Regions from separate parts of the Trujillonella humicola genome, predicted to be linked through region 3. Evidence: predicted binding sites of a transcription regulator. Region 3 holds the regulator's gene; each other region holds the start of a gene.
The links. The regulator LexA, encoded in region 3, represses DNA repair genes until DNA is damaged. The targets are predictions, from matches to a motif close to TCGAACANNTGTTCGA.

Region 1 (7,476 bases), on a different contig from region 3:
GATCCCGCACGCATCGTCCGGGACACCGTGACCGAGGGCCGTGAGCACATGGACCGGGCCCGGGCGGCCGGCCGGCCGGTGGTCGCCGCCCTGCCGCACAGCGGGAACTGGGACGCCGCCGGGGTCTGGTTCATCGAGTACCTGGGCGGGCCGTTCCTGACCGTCGCCGAGCGGCTGCGGCCGGAGTCGCTCTACCGGCGCTTCGTCGCCTTCCGCGAGTCGCTGGGCATGCGGGTCGTGCCGCTCACCGGCGACCCGCAGCCCAGCGGCACCGTGCTCCGGGAGTGGCTGGACGGGGGCGGCGCGGTCTGCCTGCTCTGCGACCGGGACCTCGGCCGGCCCGGCGTGCCGGTGACCTTCGCCGGGCGGCCGACCACGATGCCCAGCGGCCCCGCGCTGCTCGCGGCCCAGACCGGCGCGGCGCTCGTCCCCGCCGTCCCCTCGTTCACCGCCCGCGGATGGCGGGTGGTGTTCCACCCCGAGGTGCCCCTCGACGGCGGCGGGCGGCTGCGCGACCGGGTGCACGCGGCGACCCAGCAGGTCGCCGACGCGTTCGGGGGCACCCTCGCCCGGTACCCCGAGGACTGGCACATGCTGGCGCGGATCTGGCCCGACGTACCGCCGGACCCTGCCGCCGCGGACCGGCCGGAGCGCGCCTGATGCGGATCGGGCTGGTCTGCCCCTACCACTGGGACCGTCCCGGCGGCGTCCAGTACCACGTGCGCGACCTCGCCGAGACCCTGCGCGAGCTGGGCCACCACGTCGAGGTGCTGACGCCGGCCGAGCACGAGGAGTCGCTGCCCGCCGAGCACGTCACCTTCGCCGGGCGGACGGTCCCGATCCCCTACAACGGGTCGATGGCCAGCGTGCAGTTCGGCCCGATCTCGGCCGCGCGGGTGCGCCGCTGGCTGCGCGAGGGCCGCTTCGACGTCGTCCACGTGCACGACCCGGCGCCGCCCTCGATCGGGCTGCTCGTGCTCATCCTCGCCGAGGGCCCCATCGTGGCGACGTTCCACGCGGCGACCGTGCGGTCCAAGTGGCTCGTCGCCTGGGGCCCGGTGATCCGCCCCTGGCTGGAGCGGATCAGCGGCCGGATCGCCGTCTCCGACTTCGCCCGCCGGCTGCAGGTCGAGCACCTCGGCGGCGACGCCGTCGTCATCCCCAACGGCGTGCACGTCGCCGTCTTCGCCGAGGGCCCGGAGCTGCCCGGCCGCAGCCGCGGCTCCGCGAACCCGACCATCGGCTTCCTCGGCCGCTACGACGAACCCCGCAAGGGGCTGCCGGTGCTGCTCGAGGCGATGCGCGACGTCGTCCGGCGCCACCCGGCCGCCCGCCTGCTCATCGCCGGCCGCGGCAACCCCGACGCGCTGCGCGCGTCGATCGCGCCGGACCTGCGGCCGCACGTCGAGCTGCTCGGCGAGCTGCCGGAGGCGGACAAGGCGGCCTTCCTGCGGTCGGTCGACGTGTACTGCGCGCCCAACCTGCTGGGGGAGTCCTTCGGGATCATCCTCATCGAGGCGCTGGCGGCCGGGGCGCCGATCGTCGCCAGCGACCTCGACGCCTTCGCCGCGGTCCTGGAGGACGGCGCCGTGGGCGACCTGGTCCGCCGCGGCGACGCGACCGCGCTGGCGGCCGCGCTCGGGGACCTGCTGGCCGACCCGGCCCGGCGCGCGGAGCTGTCGGAGCGCGGCCGGGCGGCGGCCCGGGGCTACGACTGGTCGGTCGTCGCCCGGCGCGTGCTGGCTGTCTACGAGACCGTCGTGCTGCCCGACGGTGCAGCGGTGACCGCCACCGACGACGACGCCGGGGTGTCGGGCTGACCGGGGGCGGGCCGGGCCGGCAGCCCCTGCGGCGGCGCGTGCGGCGCTAGCCTCCGGCCGTGGGTCTCTCCGTCTGGACGGTCGTCGCCGGCGTCGTCGTCGCGCTGCTCGTCGCCTGGACCGTGTGGACCCTCACCCGGCTGCGCCGCCTGGAGGGACGCGTGGACCGCGCGCGCACGGCGCTGGAGACCCAGCTGCGGCGGCGGGCGGCCCTGGCCGCCGAGATCGCGCGCGGCGGCGCCGCGGCCCTCGAGCCCGAGCGCGCCGGCCGCCTGGCGCGGGCCGCCGACGGTGCCCGGCTGCCCTGGACGCCGGACCGCGAGCAGGCGGAGAACCTGCTCGGCCGGGAGCTGCGCGGGCTGGTGCAGGAGCTGCCCGCGACGGAGAAGGCGCTGGCCGCCGACCTCGCCGGTACCGCGCAGCGGGTCGCCCTGGCCCGACGCTTCTACAACGACGCGGTCCGCGACACCCGGGAGCTGCGCGGCCGCCGGTTCCCCCGGCTCCTGCGGCTGCACGCCCGTCGCCCGCTGCCGCGCTACTTCGACATCGACGACAGCTACGGCGAGCTGGTGCGCACCGCCGGGCACCGGCGCCCCTGACCGCTCCGTACGATGGAGGGGGTCCACCGAGGGACCGACCCCCGATCTGCTGCGAGGCCACTTCCATGTCGACGTCCGACCGACCCACCCCGGCCACCGGCACGACCGCGGTCAAGCGCGGCATGGCCGAGCAGCTCAAGGGGGGCGTCATCATGGACGTCGTCACCCCCGAGCAGGCGAAGATCGCCGAGGACGCCGGCGCGGTCGCCGTCATGGCGCTGGAGCGGGTGCCCGCCGACATCCGCGCGCAGGGCGGGATCGCGCGGATGAGCGACCCGGACATGATCGAGGGGATCGTCTCGGCGGTCTCGATCCCGGTGATGGCCAAGGCGCGGATCGGGCACTTCGTCGAGGCGCAGGTGCTGCAGAGCCTGGGCGTGGACTACGTCGACGAGTCCGAGGTGCTCACCCCCGCCGACGAGGCGCACCACATCGACAAGCACGCGTTCACCGTGCCGTTCGTGTGCGGGGCCACCGACCTGGGCGAGGCGCTGCGCCGCATCGCCGAGGGCGCGGCGATGATCCGCTCCAAGGGCGAGGCCGGCACCGGCAACGTCGTCGAGGCCGTGCGGCACATGCGGGCCATCCGCGCCGGCATCCGCCGGCTGACGACCCTCGACGAGACCGAGCTGTTCGTCGCCGCCAAGGAGCTGCGCGCCCCGCACGACCTGGTGGCCGAGGTCGCCCGGACCGGCGCGCTGCCGGTCGTGCTGTTCACCGCCGGCGGCATCGCCACCCCCGCCGACGCGGCGATGATGATGCAGCTGGGCGCCCAGGGGGTGTTCGTCGGCTCGGGCATCTTCAAGTCCGGCGACCCCGCCCAGCGCGCCGCCGCGATCGTGCAGGCCACCACCTTCCACGACGACCCCGATGTGATCGCCAAGGTCTCCCGCGGCCTGGGCGAGGCGATGGTCGGCATCAACGTGACCACGCTGCCGGAGTCCGAGCGGTTCGCCACCCGCGGCTGGTGAGCCGGCCCGCCGCGGCTCGGTGAGCCCTGCGGCCGCCGGCGGCCGGATCGGCGGTGTGGACCTCGCCCGTGGCGTCGCGGTCCTGGGCATGTTCGGCGCCCACATGGGCATCGGGCGCGACGCGGAGCTGGACTGGGCCCCGTCGACGTGGCCGGCCGTGGTCGACGGGCGCTCGGCGGTCCTCTTCGCCGTCCTCGCCGGGGTGTCGATCGCCCTGCTCTCCGGCGGGCGGGAGCCGGCGGCGGGGGAGGAGCTGGTCCGGGCGCGGGTGCGCGTGCTCGTGCGGGCCGCGTGGATCTTCCTGATCGGCGGTCTGCTGGAGCTGCTCGGCACGTTCGTCGCGGTGATCCTCGGGGTCTACGCCGTCCTGTTCGTGCTCGCCGTGCCCTTCCTCCGCTGGCCACCCGGCCGGCTGCTCGTCCTCGCCGCGGTGCTCGCCGTCGTCGCCCCCGTCGTGGACCTCGTCGCCGGGCAGCTGGTCACCGAGCGCGGCGGGACGGACCTGCCGTTCGCCCGGCTCGTCGTCACCGGCTTCTACCCGGCGCTGATCTGGTGGACGTTCGTCCTGGTGGGGCTCGCCGTCGGGCGGCTCGACCTGCGCGCGGCACGGACGCGGGCCGGCCTGGTGGGCGCCGGCGCGGCGCTGGCCGTGCTCGGCTACGCGGGCGGGTGGCTGACCACGCGCACCTGGGCCGGCGGCCGGGCCTCCGACCGCATCGGCGAGGGGTACCGGCACGTCGGGGAGCTCGACCCGGCGTGGCTCAGCGGCGCGGCGCCGCACGGCGGGACGACGTTCGAGGTCGTGGGCTCCACCGGCGTGGCGCTGGCCGTGCTGGGGCTGTGCCTGGCGCTGGCCGACGGCGCGCCGTGGCTGGTCCGGCCGGTCGCCTCCGTCGGCGCCCTGGCCCTCTCCGTGTACGCCGCGCACCTGGTGGCGATCGCGCTGATCGACCCCGGCTTCCCCGCCGGGACCGGCCTGTGGCTGCGCTTCTGCGCCGTCGCGCTGGTCGCGGCGACCCTGTGGCGGACGCTAGTCGGCCGCGGCCCGCTCGAGTGGGTGCTCGCCCGGAGCTCGCGCGCCGCGGCGCGCCCGCCGCGGGCGGGTGGGGCGGCTGCCCGCGGGGCGGTGCCGCCCGCGCCGTAGATTGGCCGGCCGTGCGTGGAGGACCGGTCGTGGGCGTGCTGGCCCTGCAGGGAGACGTCCGCGAGCACCTCGCCGCGCTGGCCGCCGAGGGCGTCCCCGCGGTGCCGGTGCGGCGGCCCGAGGAGCTCGCCGGGGTCGACGGGCTGGTGATCCCGGGCGGGGAGTCGACGACCATCGCCAAGCTCGCCACCCGCTTCGGCGTCCTCGGCCCGCTGCGGGACGCCGTCCGGTCCGGGCTGCCCGCGTACGGCTCCTGCGCCGGGATGATCCTGCTGGCCGACCGGCTGCTCGACGCGCCGCCCGGTCAGGAGACGGTCGGCGGGCTGGACGTGACCGTGCGGCGCAACGCCTTCGGCCGGCAGGTCGACTCCTTCGAGTCCCGCGTGCAGCTCACCGGCACCGGCCTGGACGGACCGCCGGTGCCCGCCGTCTTCATCCGCGCACCGTGGGTGGAGGAGGCCGGGGCGGGCGTCGAGGTGCTCGGCCGGGTCGTCGGCGGACCGGGCGACGGTAAGATCGTGGCGGTTCGCCAGGGGGACCTCCTGGCCACCAGCTTCCACCCCGAGCTGACCGGGGACCGCCGGGTGCACGCGCTGTTCGTCGAGATCGTGCGCAGTGCCCGGGAGCGCAGGTCCGGCGCCGTCGCCGGGGAGGAGAGGAGACCACCGCCATGAGCGGCCATTCCAAGTGGGCGACCACGAAGCACAAGAAGGCCGGGATCGACGCCAAGCGGGGCAAGCTCTTCGCGAAGCTGATCAAGAACATCGAGGTCGCCGCCCGCACCGGCGGCGGAGACCCGGCCGGCAACCCGACGCTGTTCGACGCCATCCAGAAGGCGAAGAAGAGCTCGGTGCCCAACGACAACATCGACCGCGCGGTCAAGCGCGGGTCCGGCGCGGAGGCCGGCGGCGTCGACTACCAGGGCATCACCTACGAGGGCTACGCGCCCGGCGGGGTCGCCGTCCTCATCGAGTGCCTCACCGACAACAAGAACCGGTCGGCCATGGAGGTGCGCACGGCCATGACCCGCAACGGCGGGTCGATGGCCGACCCGGGCTCGGTGGCCTACCTGTTCTCCCGCAAGGGCGTCATCGTCGTGCCGGCGGCCGAGGGGGTCGACGAGGACTCGGTCCTCATGGCCGTGCTCGACGCCGGCGCCGAGGAGGTCCGCGACCAGGGCGACTCCTTCGAGGTCGTCTGCGAGCCCGGCGACCTGGTCGCCGTGCGCAGTGCGCTGCAGGACGCCGGGATCGACTACGACTCCGCCGACGCCGGGTTCGTGCCCAGCGTGAGCGTCGAGCTGGACGAGGAGACCGCGGGCAAGGTCTTCCGGCTCGTCGACGCGCTCGAGGACTGCGACGACGTACAGAACGTGTACGCGAACTACGACGTCTCCGACGAGGTGCTCGAGAGAATCTAGGACCCCCCTCCCGCCTCGCACGCTCGGCGCGGGCCCCTGCGAGCCGGTCATCGGTGTGTTGCGGCGCTGGTCGTCGGCCGCACCGGCTAGCCTCGGTCGAACACCAGTTCGGCAGTGGTCAGGAGGCTCCATGCGGGTGCTGGGCATCGATCCCGGCCTCACCCGGTGCGGGTGGGGCGTCGTCGACGGCCGCCCCGGCGCCCGGCCGGTCGCGGTCGGCGTGGGAGTGGTCCGCAGCTCGCCGGAGCTGGAGCTGGAGCTGCGCCTGCTGGAGCTGCACACGGCCGTCACCGCGCTGCTGCGCGAGCACCGGCCCGACGTGGTGGCCATCGAGCGGGTCTTCACCCAGAACAACAAGGGCACGGCCACCGGCACCGCGCAGGCGGCCGGGGTGGCGGCGCTGGCCGCGGCCCAGGCCGACCGGCCGGTCGCCTGGCACACGCCGAGCGAGGTCAAGGCCGCGATCTCCGGCAGCGGCCGGGCCGACAAGGAGCAGGTCGCACTCATGGTGACCCGGGTGCTCGGGCTGGCCGCCGCGCCGAAGCCGGCCGACGCGGCCGACGCCCTGGCCCTGGCCGTCTGCCACGTGTGGCGGGGCCCCGCGCAGCACCGGCTGCGCGTCGCAGCCCTCGCCGGAGGAATCGGAGCGGGCGTCCGACCGCGGACGCTCCCGCGTTGGCAGGGGGTCTGACCGTGATCGCGAGCGTGCACGGCCGGGTGGCGGCGGTGTCGCCGGACGGCGCCGTGGTGGAGGTCGGCGGCGTGGGCCTGGCCGTGCAGTGCACGCCGGGCACCATCGCCCGGCTGCAGGTGGGGGAGAGCGCGCGGCTGTCGACCAGCCTCGTCGTCCGCGAGGACTCGCTCACCCTCTACGGCTTCGCCGACGACGACGAGCGGCAGCTGTTCGAGCTGCTGCAGACCGCCAACGGGGTGGGGCCGCGGCTGGCCCAGGCGGTGCTGGCGATCCACCCGCCCCGGGAGGTGCGCCGCGCCGTGTCGATGGCCGACGTGAAGGCGCTCATGCAGGTGCCCGGGATCGGCAAGAAGGGCGCCGAGCGGTTGATCCTGGAGCTGCGCGACCGGCTCGGCACCACCGCGACCGACACGTCGCTCGACGGCCCCGCCCTGCCGGCGGGCACGGTGCCGCTGACGCCGATCGCCCCCTGGCGTGACCAGCTCACCGCGGCTCTGGTGGGCCTGGGCTGGTCGGGCAAGGAGGCCGAGACGGCGCTCGCCGCTCTCGCCCCGGTCGCCGAGGAGCAGCAGGAGAACGGCGGCGTGCAGATCGCCGCCCTGCTCCGGCAGGCCATCCAGCTCCTGGGGCGGTCGTGAGCGCGCCGTTCGACCGGGGGCTGCCCGCCGAGGTCGACGACGACCTCGGCCGCCAGTTCGCCGTGTCCCCGCAGGCCGGCGAGGAGGAGCGCGTCGTCGAGTCGGCGCTGCGCCCGCACTCGCTGCACGACTTCATCGGCCAGCCGAAGGTCGCCCGCCAGCTGGCCCTGGTGCTCGAGGGAGCCAAGCG
Region 2 (7,476 bases), on a different contig from region 3:
TCCGTGGGGGTCAGGCCGGTCGAGGTCGGCTCGGCACGAGCGGGCAGGTCCTCGGCGCCGCGGACACGACCGGCTTCGGCGCCACCGCCGCCGGTGCCGCCGTCCTCGCCCTCGGCGTCACCGTCGCCGCCGGTGCCGTCGCCCTCGATGTCGCCGCCGCTACCGCCGCCTGCGCCCTCGGTGTCGCCGCCGCTGCCGCTGCTGTCGCCTCCGGCGGCGGAGTCCGGTCGGGCACCGGTGCCGGTGTCGTGCTCGTCCGAGCCGTCCCCGGCGCGGTCGTCTGCGCCCGGCGCGGCCTCACCCGCCTCGGCCGGCTCGGCCGGGTCAGTCGGATCGCCCGGATCAGCCGCCTCGGCCGGGTCGGCGGGGTCGGCCGGGTCGGCCGGGTCGGTCGGGTCGGCCGGCTGGGTCGGGTCGCTGGGAGTGGTCTGGGTCGTGGGGCGGGGCAGCAGGCCCAGGGTGTGGGCCAGCTCGCGGACCAGCGCCGCCGGCACCGTGTCTGTCTCCAGCTCACCGGGCTCATCGGCGTCGGGCCCGGTCCCGGTCAGCGTGTCCACCGAGGCCACCAGCGTGAGCAGCACCTGCACCGGAGAGCGGCCGGCGGCGTCGGGGCGCAGGATCAGATCGGCCAGGCAGTCGGCCATCCGCTCATCCAGGCTGCGCGGATCCGCCCGCCCCTCCGCGTCGACCGCGCACGCCCGGGCGTGGGCGCGCAGCACCTCCCAGCAGGCCCGCGCCACCGGCGCGGGCAGCCACGCCGACAACACCGCCATCCCGTCCTGCCCGGCCTGGCGGGTCACCTTCCGCTCCCGGATGGCCTGCTCCAGCCGGCGCAGCAACGCATCGGCGTCGATCCGGGCGATCGCCCGCCGGGTGCACTGGCGCAACTGAGTCACCGTCTGCCCCGGCGCCCGCGGCAACACCCGCGCCTCCACCGCCGCCTTCTTGCCCACCGCCACCGGCCGCAGCAACTCCACCAACGCCCGCGCCTGCGCCCAGGAGATGTCCCCGGCCTCCAACGCCGCCAGCGTGCCCGGCAACAGCTCCACCAGCTCCACCGCCTCGACCAGCAACTCCGCCGCGGCCGGCCCGGGCAACCGCAACCGCGCGCCCAGCTCATCGGCGGCCCACTCACTCACCGCCGCCACCACCGCCGGCCGCGCCGCCCGCGACGCCGCCGACGCCGCCCCCACCTCCCCGGGCTGCCGGTCCCAGGCCGCCGGCCGGCACCGGGCGAACGCCGCCACCGCCCGCACCCGCGCCCCGGCCAACTGCGCCAACCCCTGCTCCAGATCCACCGCCACGTCCAGCCAGCCCGCCCCCTCCTCCAGCAACCGCACCCGCCCATCCACCGACGACACGCCAGCCGCAGACGGCACCACCGCGCCGGCCGGCGCACCGACCGCCGCACCGTCAGCAGGCGGCACCTCCACCGCGGGGCCATCGGCGGACACCGCAGAAGACGCGATGCCATCGCCCGACGGGGCAGCGTGCGCGGTTCCTCCCGACAGCGCAGACGCTGACGCGGCCCCACCCGACGAGGTGGACGTGGAAGACGCGGTGGACGAGGTGGACGGCGGGGACGAAGCGGACGTGGAGGAGGCGGGCGATGAGGCGGACGGGGTCTCTGCCGCCGCCGACTCCGCCAGCGCGCGACCGACCGCGGCAACCAGCGCGCCGCTCCCGTGCGGGTGGAACGCCTCCAGGATCCACTGACCCGGTGGCCGGCGGACCTCCCAGCGACTGTCCGCCAACCCCTCGACCAACTCGCCCACGGCAACCTCGACCGGCGACAGGACACCGTCACCGTCAACCGCCGACGCCTCGTACACGTGTTCGATACTAGCGCCTCGACGGGCGCCTGACCAGCAAAGACGCTGTTGTGGATGAACCAGCTCCCTGTGGACGTCCACGCGCTCCCCGTCCGAGCCGACGGGCACGCTGGCCCTCATGGCACCCCCTCACGCCGCCCGACCACCCGACGACCGGTTCCCCGCGCCGTCGGCGTCGCCCCCGGCGGGCACGCAGCGCACGTACTGTCTGAGGCGTGAGGCGGGAGCGCGGACGACGGGCGTCCCGGCTGGCCGGCACGCTCCTCCTGGCAGCCGTGGTCGCCGGCTGCGGCAGCGACGACAGCTACGAGCCGTCCGGCGATTGGCGGCCACTCCCCGAGGGCGCACCTCCCCAGGTGGCCCCGCCCACCGAGGGCCGGGTACCGCCGCCGCCCTCCGGACCTCCGTCGGGCCAGCCGGGCGAGGGCGCACAGGACCCGAACGTGGTGGCAACGGACCTGGACGTGCCCACCGGACTGGTCCTGCTCCCCGATGGCACCGCCCTGGTGGCCGAGCGGGAGACGGGCCGGCTGCTGCAAGTCTTCCCCGACCGGTCGCCGGCCCGGGAGATCATGGTGGTCCCCGGCGTCGACACCGCAGGGGACGGCGGCCTGTTCGGGCTGGCGCTCTCCCCCACCTTCGACGAGGACGGTCTCGTCTACGCCTACCTGAGCACCGCCACGGACAACCGGGTGGTCCGCTTCCCGCTCAGCGGCGGTACTCCGAACGCCGTCCTCACCGGCATCCCGCGCGGCGAGGTGCACAACGGCGGCGCACTGCTGTTCGGCCTGGACGGCTCGCTGTACGTGGGAACCGGGGACACCGGTGACCCGGCGCTGGCACGGGATCCGGCGTCGCTGGCGGGAAAGGTGCTGCGCATCGACGTCTTCGGCCAGCCGATCGGTGACAACCCCGTGCACGGCAGCGGTTTCAGCAACGTCACTGCGCTCTGCCTGGGCGGCGACGAATCGCTCTACGCCACCGACGACCCGGGACAAGGGCCCGACCTGCTCGGCGAGGTCGTCGAGGGCGGCAGCGCACCGGACGCGGTGCAGGACATCGACGGCGCTGCGGGCGGCCTGGCCGGGTGCGCCGTCGCCGGACCGACGATCCACCTCGGCGCGCTGGAGGGCCGGCGCATCTACTCCGTCACGCTCGACGGCGCCGGCGTCCCCGTGGCCGAGCCCGAGGAGTTGCTCCCCGACCAGTACGGCCGGCTGCGCACCGTCGTCCTGGAACCGCAGACCGGCGCCCTGTGGATCACGACGTCCAACCGCGACGGGCTGGGCCAGCCCGCCGAGGACGACGACAAGGTCCTGCGGATCCTGCCCCCGGGGGCGTCCGGGGAGGACAGCCCGCTGTGAGTTCGGCAGCGGGGTGTGATCTGGGTGGGAAAAATCGCCATCTACTCCGCGGCCCAGGTCAGCGCGCCCGGCCGCTCTGCGTGGCACAGCGCGGTGACCTGAGGATACGGTCCGGCCGTGAGGTTCTGGCGACCGCTTGAGGAGACGCCAGCGTGGACGGCGAGCCGCGCGGCACAGGGGTTCTACCTGTTCTGCGTCGTCTTCTTGATCGCAGGCTTCGTCGCGTCGTTCACCGTCGGGGTGGAGTCCGCGTGGATACGGCCGTTCGCGGCCGTACTCACCGGCCTTGCCGCGCTCATGCTGGTGGCGCTGTTCGTTCGGTCGCTGCACGTTCGCCGCTACTACGACGAGGCCGGCGGCCACCACGGAGGACCCGAGGCGTAGAAGCCTGTGACGGGTTTTCCCACCCAGATCACACCCCGCTGCCGAACTCAGCCCGCTGTGACGTCGTCGGCCTCCCGGCCGACAGACGCGGTCCGGTGCCGTCCCCCCGGGCGGGCCGCACCGGACCCGGCGAAGCCCTGCCGGGCCCACCACCGGATCCGGCCGTGCTACCCGACGACGCGCTCCTCGAGCATGCGCCTGACCGTGGCCGCATCCGCCTTGCCGCGGGTGGCCTTCATGACCGCGCCGACCAGCGCGCCGAGAGCCTGCACCTTGCCGCCGCGGACCTTCTCGACGACATCGGGAGCACCCGCGATCGCGGCCTCGACCGCCGCGACCAGCTCGTCGGACTCGCCCATGACGGCCAGGCCGCGATCCGTCACCACCTGCCGCGGATCGCCCTCGCCGGCCAGCACGCCGTCGAGCGTCTGGCGCGCGAGCTGGTCGTTGATCGTGCCCTCGCCGACCAGCGCGGTCAGCTCGGCCACCTGGGCCGGGGTGACCGCGAGCTCGCCGAGTTCCACGCCGGCGTCGTTAGCCCGCCGCGCGAGCTCGCCCAGCCACCACTTGCGGGCGTCGGCCGGGGACGCCCCGGCGGCCACCGTGTCGGTCACCAGGCCGAGCGCGCCGGCGTTGACCAGCCACGCCATCTCGGTGGGCGACAGCCCCCACTCCTCCTGCAGGCGGGCGCGGCGGGCGGCCGGCAGCTCGGGCAGGCCGGTGGCGAGCTTCTCCACCCACTCGGTGTCCGGCGCGAGCGGCACCAGGTCGGGTTCGGGGAAGTACCGGTAGTCGGTCGCCTCCTCCTTGCTCCGGCCCGGCGAGGTGCTGCCGGTGTCCTCGTGGAAGTGCCGGGTCTCCTGCAGCACCCGCCCGCCGGCGTCCAGGACGGCGGCCTGCCGGCGCATCTCGTAGCGCACGGCTCGCTCGACCGAGCGCAGCGAGTTCACGTTCTTGGTCTCGGTGCGGGTCCCCCACTCCAGGCTGCCGATCGGAGCCAGCGACGTGTTCACGTCGCAGCGGAGGCTCCCCTGCTCCATGCGGACGTCGGAGGCGCCCAGGGCCTGCACGATCTCCCGCAGCTCGGTCACGTAGGCGCGGGCGACCTCGGGGGCCTTGGCGCCGGCGCCCGGGATGGGCCGGGTGACGATCTCCACCAGCGGGATGCCTGCACGGTTGAAGTCGACCAGCGAGTGGTCGGCCCCGTGGATCCGTCCCGTCGAGCCGCCGACGTGCAGGTTCTTGCCGGTGTCCTCCTCCAGGTGCACGCGCTCGATCTCGACCCGGTACGTCTGGCCGTCGACCTCGACGTCGAGGTGGCCGGCGGTGCACAGCGGCTCGTCGTACTGGCTGGTCTGGAAGCCCTTGGGGATGTCCGGGTAGAAGTAGTTCTTCCGGGCGAAGCGGGACCACCCGGCGATCCGGCAGCCCAGCGCCAGGCCGATCCGGATCGTGTGCTCGACCGCGGCGGCGTTGGCGACCGGCAGCGAGCCGGGCAGCCCGAGGCAGACCGGGCAGGTCTGGGTGTTGGGCTCGGCACCGAAGGCGGTGGCGCAGCCGCAGAACATCTTCGAGGCGGTGCCCAGCTCGACGTGGGTCTCCAGGCCGATGACCGGCTCGTACCGGGTGAGCACCTCGTCGAAGTCGACGAGGCGGTCGCCGGTCTGGGTGGTGGTCACGGTGTCGTGTCCCCCTTCGGGAGGGACCGGCCGGTGATCCAGGCGCCGGCCCCGGTGAGCAGTCCGAGGACGATGAAGACGGCGAAGACGACCTCGCCGGTGAGGATCCAGAGCACCGCTCCGGCGACGACGACGAATGCCGTCAACGCCCACGCGGCCTTCAGCGGCCCGTTCACGAGCCCACCTCCCCGGCACCCGTCGGCCCCGCGCACGCGAGCGTCACCGTGGTCGGGCCCGAACCGGCCGGGGCGCTCACGTCGCCGCTCCGGCGCGGGTGGGGAGCTCGTCGAGCAGCCGGTGCCCGCGAGCGTCGTCGAGCGCGGCCTCGACGGCGGCGGCCAGCGAGTAGCAGCGGTCGTCGGCCAGCGCCGGCGCCATGATCTGCAGGCCGACCGGCAGCCCCTCGGACAGGCCCACGGGCACCGAGGTGGCCGGCAGGCCCGCCAGGCTCGCCGGCAGCGTGCAGAGGTCGGCGGCGTACATGGCCAGCGGGTCGTCGACGCGGGCGCCCAGCGGGAACGCGACGGTCGGCGTCGTCGGGCTGACCAGGACGTCCACGTCGTCGAAGGCCGCGGTGAAGTCGCGCGTGATCAGCGTGCGGACCTTCTGCGCCTGCCCGTAGTAGGCGTCGTAGTAGCCGGCCGACAGCGCGTAGGTGCCGAGGATGATCCGGCGCTTCACCTCGGGGCCGAAGCCCTGCTCGCGGGTCAGGGCCATCACCTCGTCGAGGTCGTGCTCCCCGTCGTCGGCCACCCGGATGCCGAAGCGCATGCCCTCGAACCGCGCGAGGTTGGAGGAGGCCTCGCTCGGCGCGATCAGGTAGTAGGCCGGCAGCGCCAGGTCGAAGCTCGGGCAGGACACCTCCCGGACCTGCGCGCCCATGCCCTCCATGAGCTGCACCGCCTCGGCGACACGCGCGAGGACGCCGTCGTCGTAGCCCTCGGTGTGGCCCTCGCCGCCCAGCTCGCGGACGACCCCGACGCGCAGGCCGGCGAGGTCCCCGGCAGCCCCGCGGCGGGCGCACTCCGCCAGCGGCGGCAGCGGCGCGTCGATGCTCGTCGAGTCGCGCGGGTCGTGCCCGCCGATCGCCTCGTGCAGGAGGGCGGCGTCGAGGACCGTGCGAGCCATGGGTCCGGCCTGGTCGAGGCTGGAGGAGAAGGCGATGAGGCCGTAGCGGGACACCGAGCCGTAGGTGGGCTTGTGCCCCACCAGCCCGGTCAGGGCGGCCGGCTGGCGGATCGAGCCGCCGGTGTCGGTGCCCAGGGCCCACGGCGCCAGCCCGCCGGCGACCGCCGCCGACGACCCGCCCGAGGAGCCACCCGGGATCCGGGCCAGGTCCCACGGGTTGCGGGTGACCCGGTAGGCGGAGTTCTCGGTCGAGCTGCCCATGGCGAACTCGTCCATGTTGGTCTTGCCGAGCAGGACCGTGCCGGCGTCCTTCAGCCGGCCGGCCACGGTCGCGTCGTACGGCGGCCGCCAGCCCTCAAGGATCCGCGAGCCGCTGGTGGTCGGGACCCCCTCGGTCACGACGACGTCCTTGAGCGCGACGGGCAGCCCGGCCAGCGGGCCCGGCTCCTCGCCGGTCGCGCGGGAGGCGTCGACGGCGGCGGCCCGCTCCAGGGCGGCCTCGGCGTCGACGTGCAGGTAGGCGCCGACGGCGCCGTCCTCGGCCTCGATCCGGTCGAGGTAGGCGCGCGTCGCCTCGACGGAGGAGACCTCCCCACCGGCGAGCCGGCGGCCGAGCTCGGCGGCGTCCAGATCGGTCAGGTCGGCCATGTCAGTCCTCCCCCAGGATCCGCGGCACGCGGAAGCGGTCGTCCTCGGCCGCGGGCGCAGCGGCGAGGACGACGTCGCGCGGCAGGCTCGGGGTGGCCACGTCCTCGCGGAGCACGTTGGTCAACGGCACCGCGTGCGTGGTGGGCGCCACGTCGGCGACGTCGGCCCTCCCCACCTGCGCGACCGCGTCGAGCACCGCGCCCAGCTGCCCGGCGAAGCGGTCGAGCTCCTCCTCGGTCAGGGCGAGGCGGGACAGCCGCGCCAGGTGCGCGATGTCCTCGCGCCGGAGTCCGGCGGAGGCATCCCGCTCCGGGGCTTCGTGCGGTGACGGCGTGCTCATGCTCGGGCGGAACTCCACTCCTGCGCCGTCCCGCCGCCGGCCCGGACCGTGCGGTGCGGGGACGTGCGGGACCGGGGAACCAACCCCGCCACTGTACGTGG
Region 3 (7,476 bases):
GCCCGTGTGGCGCGCGGTGGGCCAGGTGGTCGAGGGCCGCACGGTCACCGCGCGGCTGCACCACGACGCGGCACCGCTGGGGGTCGGCTACCTCGTGGCGTCCTGGACGGCGGCCCCGACGGCGTCGCCGACGGCACCGTGACCGGTCCGGCGCTACCGCCGGTGGTCGCCGTGGTGGGGCCGACGGCGACGGGCAAGACCGCCCTGGCCGTCACGCTGTGCCGGCGGCTGGGCGGTGAGGTCGTCAACGCCGACTCCATGCAGCTCTACCGCGGCATGGACATCGGCACCGCGAAGCCCGACCTCGCCGAGCGTGGCGGCGTCCCGCACCACCTGCTCGACCTGTGGCACGTGCGGCAGCCGGCGTCGGTGGCCGAGTACCGGGACCGCGCGCGCGCCGAGATCGACCGCCTCCGGGCGGCCGGCGTGCTCCCGCTGCTGGTCGGCGGTTCCGGCCTGTACGTGCGCGCGGTCCTCGACGAGCTCGACTTCCCCGGGACCGACCCGCAGGTGCGCGCCCGGCTGGAGGCCGAGCTGGCCGAGGTGGGGCCCGCCGCGCTGCACGCCCGCCTGGCCGCGGTCGACCCGGCCGCGGCCGCGGCGGTGCTGCCCGGCAACGGCCGGCGGATCGTCCGCGCCCTGGAGGTGGTGGAGCTGACCGGTCGGCCCTTCCGCGCCTCGCTGCCCGAGCCCCGCCCGCACTACCCGGCCGTGGTCGTCGGGCTGGACCGGGAGCCGGCCGAGCTGGACGAGCGGATCGCCCGCCGGGTCGACCGCATGTGGGCCGCCGGATTCGTCGCCGAGGTGGAGGCGCTGGCCGCCGAGGGGCTCCGGGAGGGCCCCACCGCGTCCCGGGCGCTGGGCTACGCCCAGGTGCTCGCCCAGCTGGACGGCGAGCTCTCCGCCGCGGGGGCGCGGGAGCGCACCGTCACCACCACCCGGCGCTTCGTGCGCCGTCAGCGCTCCTGGTTCCGGCGCGACCCCGCGACCAGCTGGTTCGACGCGGGGCGGCCCGACCTGGCCGACGCCGTCGCCGCGGTGATCACCGGCCGTACCCTGGACCGGGTGCGCGGCGGTGAGCCGTGCAGCAGCACAGCAGCGCCGCGCACGCGACCGGCGGGCGCCGGCGAGGAGGACCCGTGAGCACGCACGACCGCGTCCTGGTGGGGCACGGCACGGAGAACGACTTCGTCGTCCTGCCCGACCCCGACGGCAACCGCTGGCCGCAGGACCGGCTGGACGCCGCGATGGTCCGCCGGCTCTGCGACCGCCGCGCCGGCCTCGGTGGGGACGGCGTCCTGCGGGTCGTGCGCAGCATCCACGTCCCCGACGCCGCGGCGGTGCTCGGCGAGGACCTCGACCGCTGCGAGTGGTTCATGGACCACCGCAACGCCGACGGTTCCCTGGCCGAGATGTGCGGCAACGGCGTGCGGCTGTTCCTGCACGTGCTGGTCACCGAGGGTCTGCTCGACCGGGCCGCGTGCGCCGACGGGGTGTGGATCGGCACCCGGGGCGGACCGCGCCGGGTGGGTGCGGGGGACGACGGGACCTACTGGGTCGACATGGGCCCGGCCCGGGAGTTCGGCCGCGGCTCGACCGAGGTGGGCGGGCACCGCTTCGACGGGCTCGCGGTGTCGATGGGCAACCCGCACCTGGCCTGCCTGACCGACGTCGACCTCGACGCGCTGGACCTCTCCGGCCGGCCGGAGGTCGACCCGGCGCTGTTCCCCGACGGCGTCAACGTCGAGCTCGTGACCGTGCTGCGCGGGGCAGCCGAGGGCCGGGACGTCGAGGGCGCCGACGCGCACGTCCGGCTCCGGGTGCACGAGCGCGGGGTGGGGGAGACCCGCTCCTGCGGAACCGGTGCGTGCGCCGCGGCCTACGCCGCACTGGTCGCCGGTGGCGCGGCCGCCGGGACCGTCGTGGTCGACGTCCCCGGCGGCCGGCTGACCGTCGACGTCTCGCCGCAGACCACCGTGCTGCGCGGCCCGGCGGCCGTCGTCGCCGTCGGCGAGCTCACCGCCGAGTGGCTGGAGGGGCCGGCCGACCGGCCCTGACCCGCTCCCCCGATCAGGGCCGGTCGGGGGTGTCCGCCCGTGTCTCCGGCTCGTCGGTCGGCGCCTCGGGCTTGTCCGCCGGACCCACGTTGCCGGTGCCCCGGGGCCGTCCGCGGCCGGTGTCCTGGTCCGGGCCGCCGAACGGGTTGCGCGGCGGGTCGAGCCCTGCCGGGTCGCGGCCCGGGTCGTCCAGCCCCTCGCTGCTGCTGGTGCTCACGGGTGCCTCCTCGTGTCCGGTGTCCTCTCCCTGTCGGGACGGCCCTACCCGCACGGGGGCGGGATGCATGCGGGCTCCGCCGGCGTTGTACCCACCGATGACACGAGCAGTGATCTCCACGGAAGAGACAACTCAGGTGCCCGGGCGGAACGGGCATGCCACGCTGGAGCCGATGACCACCGCACAGAACCGCGCCGTGCTCGCCGACGCGCAGGACCGCGCCGAGCGTGCCGCCGGCGCCACCCCGCCCGCCGAGGAGGCCGTGCGTCCGGCCGGCCGCTGGGACGAGCCCGACGACACCACCGGGAGCTACGACCTCGAGCAGCGCGGCGCGCTGCGCCGCGTCGCGGGCCTGTCCACCGAGCTCGCCGACGTCACCGAGGTCGAGTACCGCCGGCTGCGCCTCGAGCGCGTGGTGCTGGTCGGGGTGTGGACCGAGGGCACGCAGGCCGACGCCGACCGGTCCCTGGCCGAGCTCGCCGCGCTGGCCGAGACGGCCGGATCCCAGGTGCTCGAGGCCGTCAGCCAGCGGCGCCCGACCCCCGACGCAGGCACCTACGTCGGCTCCGGCAAGGCGGCCGAGATCCGCGACATCGTCGCCTCGACCGGCGCCGACACCGTGATCTGCGACGGCGAGCTCACCCCGGGCCAGCTGAACGCCCTGGAGAAGATCCTCAAGGTCAAGGTCGTCGACCGGACGGCGCTGATCCTCGACATCTTCGCCCAGCACGCGAGCAGCCGGGAGGGCAAGGCCCAGGTCGAGCTGGCGCAGATGCAGTACATGCTCCCGCGGCTGCGCGGCTGGGGTGAGTCGATGTCCCGGCAGGCCGGTGGACGCGTCGCCGGTGGTGGCGGCATCGGCACCCGCGGTCCCGGCGAGACCAAGATCGAGACCGACCGGCGGCGCATCCGCTCGCGGATGAGCAAGCTGCGCCGGGAGATCGCCGGCATGGCGACCGCCCGGCAGACCCAGCGCTCCAACCGCGACCGCAACGCCGTGCCGAGCGTGGCGATCGCCGGCTACACCAACGCCGGCAAGTCCAGCCTGCTCAACCGGCTCACCGGCGCGGGCGTGCTGGTGGAGAACGCGCTGTTCGCCACTCTCGATCCCACGGTCCGCCGCGCGCAGACCGAGGAGGGCCGCGAGTACACCCTCACCGACACCGTCGGCTTCGTGCGCCACCTGCCGCACCAGCTGGTCGACGCCTTCCGGTCGACCCTGGAGGAGGTGGCCGCCGCCGACCTGCTGCTGCACGTCGTCGACGGGTCCGATCCCGACCCGGTCGGCCAGATCGACGCCGTCCACGTCGTCCTCCAGGAGATCGACGCCTCGTCGGTCCCCGAGCTCATCGTGGTGAACAAGGTCGACGCCATGACCGAGGAGGACGTGCTCACCCTCCGCCAGGCGCTGCCCGGCGCGGTGTGGGTCTCGGCGCGCACCGGGGAGGGCATCGAGCGGCTGCGGGAGATCCTGGCCGCGCGGCTGCCGCACCCCGAGATCGAGGTGGACGTGCTGGTGCCCTACGACCGCGGCGACCTGGTGGCCCGCGTGCACCGGGACGGCGAGGTGCTCAGCGAGAGCCACGAGTCCGGCGGCACCCGGCTGGCCGCGCGGGTCGACGGTGCCCTCGCCGCGGCCCTCGGGGAGTTCGCCGGCCCGGTCGCCTGACCCGGCCACCCCGTGCAGCGGCGCACCGGCCCGGCCGAGGTCACGATCGGGTCACGGCCGGGTACCGTGACCCGGTGACCAGCGGCGTGGTGCGGCGCTCCCTCCCGGCCATGCTCCGGCGACCGGTGCCCGAGCACCCTCCGGTCGTGTCCGCCGGCCGGCCGACGTGGTGGGCGGTCCTCATCGCGGTCGCCGTGGCCGCCCTCCTCACGCTCGACCTCCTGGGGCACGGGCTGACCGAGCGGGTGGACCACCGGGTGTCCGACCAGGTGGCGGAGTGGGGGCTGCGTGACTCGGCGGCCTACCAGCCGCTGTGGCTGGTCACCCAGATCGGCGGCCGGGGCACGATGCTGCTCGTCCTCGCCTGCCTGGTCGGCTGGCTCCTCGTTCGGTACCGCACCGTCGTGCCGCTGCTGCGCGTGGTGCTCGCGCTGGTGCTGCTGAGCGTGGTCGTCTACCAGCTGAAGTGGGGGATCGGCCGGACCGCGCCTGCCTTCGCTGGCGGCCAGTTCCTGCACCATCCCGACGGCGAGTCCTTCCCCTCCGGGCACGTGGCCAACGCGGTGCTGCTGTGGGGGGTGGCGCGCTGGCAGGCGGTCGAGTTCGGTCTGCCCGCGCGAGCCCAGCGCATCCTGTGGTTCTTCGCGGTCGTCGGCCCGGTGCTGTGCGGCCTGGCGATGATCGTCCTGAACTTCCACTGGGTCAGCGACGCGGTCGCCGGCGCCGCCGTGGGTGTCGTCCTGCTGGGCGTGGTTCACGCGGTGGACGCGCTGGTCCTGTCACGCTGGGTAGGTGCCGCACCGCGCCGATCGGACCACGGGGGTCCAGCGTCGCCGTGACGGCTCCGGCGCGTCCCGAGGCTCGGCCGGCGCGGGGCTCGCTGCCGCCCTCCTGACCGTCGGCGGGCCGGCGCTGGTCCTGTGCTCCTCGGTCGCGCTCGCACCGGCCGCGCTCGCCGAGGAGGCCGCGCCGGCGACCACGCAGTGCGAGATCACCGATCCCCGGCTGACGGAGCTGTCCGGCCTCGTCGTGGGGGCGGACGGCACCATGCTCGCGATCAACGACGGCGGTGACCTCGTGCAGGTCTTCGCCCTCGACCCGGCCTGCCAGGTGATCCGCGTGCACGAGGCGGACGTGGATCCCTTCGACCCCGAGGACCTCGCGGTCGGGACGGACGGCACGGTCTGGCTGGCCGACACCGGGGACAACACCGGCACCCGCGAGACGGTCGCGTTGATCGCCCTGCGCCCGGACGGCTCCACCGCCGTCCACCGGCTGACCTACCCCGACGGCCCGCACGACGCCGAGGCGCTGCTGCTGGCCCCCGACGGCACTCCCTACATCGTGACCAAGGAGGTGCTCGGCTCCAGCGACGTCTTCCGGCCGGTGGCTGCACTGGAGCCCAACGGCACCGTCGGGCTGGTCGAGGTCGCCTCGGTGGACCTCACCCTGACCGGCACCCCGGGCGGGCCGGTGGGCCGGGCCGGTCAGTTGCTGGTCACCGGCGGCGCGGTTGCCGCGGACGGTTCCGCCCTGGCGCTGCGCACGTACACCGACGCCTACGTGTGGCCGCTGACCGGCTCCGACGTCGTCGGGGCGCTGGCGGGCGATCCGGTCCGCGTCGCTCTGCCCGAGTCTCCGCAGGGCGAGGCGATCAGCTTCTCCGCCGACGGGACCGCGGTCGTCGTGGCCAGCGAGGGGCTCCCGAGCGTCGTCAGCGTCGTCCCGGTGCCGACGACGACCGCGCCGGCCGGCGCCACCGGAGCGCCGGACGGCTCGCTGGCCGACGTCCTCACCGAGACCGAGGACGGCGTCTCCCCGCTCACGGCCGGTCTCCTCGCCGCCGCCCTGGCGACCGCGATCATGTGGCTCGTGGGCCGGCGACGCCGCCGGAGCACGCCGCCGGCCGGGCCGACCCGCAGCTGACCCCAGCGCCGGACCTCACCCGGCCGGGCTCCAGGTCAGACGCGGCGCAGCACCGTCACCACACGGCCGAGCACCGTCGCGTCGTCGCCGGGGATGGGCTCGTAGGCCGGGTTGTGCGGCAGCAGCCACACGTGGCCGTCCTTGCGCTTGTAGGTCTTCACCGTGGCCTCGCCGTCGATCATCGCGGCGACGATCTCGCCGTTCTCGGCGGTCGGCTGCTGCCGGACGACGACCCAGTCGCCATCGCAGATGGCCGCCTCCACCATCGAGTCGCCGCTCACCTTGAGCATGAAGAGCGTGCCCTCGCCGACCAGCTCGCGGGGCAGCGGGAAGACGTCCTCGACCGCCTGCTCGGCGAGCACGGGACCGCCGGCGGCGATCCGGCCCACGAGCGGCACGTAGGTCGGCGCCGGGCTCGCGGCGTCCTCGGCGACCGGCGGAGGCGGCGCGGCCGCACCGGCGGCGGCGATCTCGCCGGGGAGCCGGACGTCGAGGGCGCGGGGGCGGTTGGGGTCGCGCCGCAGCCAGCCCTTCTTCTGCAGCACCGACAGCTGGTGGGCGACCGAGGAGGCCGAGGAGAGGCCCACCGCCTCGCCGATCTCGCGTACGGACGGCGGGTATCCGCGGCGGTCGATCGAGTCGCGGATGACCTCCAGGACGCGCCGCTGCCGCTGGGTCAGACCATCGCCGGCCTCGCCCCGGTCCGGAAAGGTCCGGACCTCCGCGGTGGGGGCCGACGGCGTGCCGGTCGCCGTGCCGCCCGCGCGGCGCGACCCGCCGCGCCCCCCCGACGTCCCGCTGCTGCCCGCCACGTCTCCTCCTCGCCGGCCGTCCGGTGACGGCTCGTCCGTCCGCCCCGCTCGCCCGGCCGCGGTCCTCGCCCGGCCGTTCCGGAGGCGTGCCCGGACGGTAGCGCGTTCGGGCCGGCTTCTCAAACACATGTTCGAAGTCGACCGTGTCGGGCTCGCTCCTGTCGGCGGGGTGCGGTAGACATCGCACAGACGTTCGATTCGAACGGCTGTTCGATGGGCCGCCGGTGCGCGGTGGCCGTCGTGGAGGAGGCGCGGGAGTGGGCACGGTGCGCGAGGCAGGGGTCTGCGGACGGTTGCACGGCGGAGGTGCAGTCCCGTCCGGCCGGCAGGGTGGGCCCGGTTCGGGGGTCGCCGGGCCCGGGCGACCGGGGAGCGAACGCGCGGCGGTCCGGTCGCGCGTCCGCCCGGGAGGCGCGCCGCCGCCGCGCCGTGACACCGTGCGGCCGGCCGCGCGGCCCGTTCCGTGGGCGGCGGCGACCGGCGCCGGGCGGGTGCGATCGGGCCGGCGGGTTCCCGCGCCGTGCGGGAACGGGCCGCTGCGACTCACCCGGCGTGGGCGGGTCGTGCTGACAGCGCTGGCCGTCGCGGCGTCCGCACTCGCGCTGCTCGTCCTGTCCGCGGTGCTGGGGAGCGGCAGCGGGCTCGAGCTCGCCGGCGGGAGCAGCGTCGTCGTGGCGCCGGGGGACACGGTCTGGTCCATCGCGGCGGCGGTGGCCGACCCGGGGGAGGACGTGCGCGCGGTGGTCGACGCGATCGAGCGGCTGAACGACCTGGAGGGTGCCGTGGTGGTGCCCG

Region 1: a site for LexA is predicted at 6,051-6,066, ahead of ruvC (crossover junction endodeoxyribonuclease RuvC). Genes of this name have one in related genera too.
Region 2: a site for LexA is predicted at 1,550-1,565, ahead of ACK586_RS07275 (HNH endonuclease signature motif containing protein). Genes of this name have one in related genera too.

What each region holds. Positions count from the first base shown of each region.
Region 1 covers NZ_JBJNRJ010000018.1:22,528-30,003, forward strand. The annotation lists gene ACK586_RS11540 (phosphatidylinositol mannoside acyltransferase) at 1-660, shown strand, start outside; gene ACK586_RS11545 (glycosyltransferase family 4 protein) at 660-1,820, shown strand; gene ACK586_RS11550 (LemA family protein) at 1,880-2,419, shown strand; gene pdxS (pyridoxal 5'-phosphate synthase lyase subunit PdxS) at 2,485-3,390, shown strand; gene ACK586_RS11560 (heparan-alpha-glucosaminide N-acetyltransferase domain-containing protein) at 3,410-4,534, shown strand; gene pdxT (pyridoxal 5'-phosphate synthase glutaminase subunit PdxT) at 4,546-5,208, shown strand; gene ACK586_RS11570 (YebC/PmpR family DNA-binding transcriptional regulator) at 5,205-5,954, shown strand; gene ruvC (crossover junction endodeoxyribonuclease RuvC) at 6,085-6,645, shown strand; gene ruvA (Holliday junction branch migration protein RuvA) at 6,630-7,286, shown strand; gene ruvB (Holliday junction branch migration DNA helicase RuvB) at 7,283-7,476, shown strand, end outside.
Region 2 covers NZ_JBJNRJ010000009.1:64,070-71,545, forward strand. The annotation lists gene ACK586_RS07275 (HNH endonuclease signature motif containing protein) at 1-1,340, opposite strand, end outside; gene ACK586_RS07280 (PQQ-dependent sugar dehydrogenase) at 2,048-3,196, shown strand; gene ACK586_RS07285 (hypothetical protein) at 3,314-3,580, shown strand; gene gatB (Asp-tRNA(Asn)/Glu-tRNA(Gln) amidotransferase subunit GatB) at 3,748-5,259, opposite strand; gene ACK586_RS07295 (hypothetical protein) at 5,256-5,435, opposite strand; gene gatA (Asp-tRNA(Asn)/Glu-tRNA(Gln) amidotransferase subunit GatA) at 5,512-7,035, opposite strand; gene gatC (Asp-tRNA(Asn)/Glu-tRNA(Gln) amidotransferase subunit GatC) at 7,037-7,375, opposite strand.
Region 3 covers NZ_JBJNRJ010000032.1:229-7,704, reverse strand. The annotation lists gene ACK586_RS15795 (class III extradiol ring-cleavage dioxygenase family protein) at 1-142, shown strand, start outside; gene miaA (tRNA (adenosine(37)-N6)-dimethylallyltransferase MiaA) at 139-1,143, shown strand; gene dapF (diaminopimelate epimerase) at 1,140-2,057, shown strand; gene ACK586_RS15780 (hypothetical protein) at 2,071-2,274, opposite strand; gene hflX (GTPase HflX) at 2,447-3,943, shown strand; gene ACK586_RS15770 (phosphatase PAP2 family protein) at 4,018-4,782, shown strand; gene ACK586_RS15765 (SMP-30/gluconolactonase/LRE family protein) at 4,736-5,869, shown strand; gene lexA (transcriptional repressor LexA) at 5,905-6,681, opposite strand; gene ACK586_RS15755 (LysM peptidoglycan-binding domain-containing protein) at 7,245-7,476, shown strand, end outside.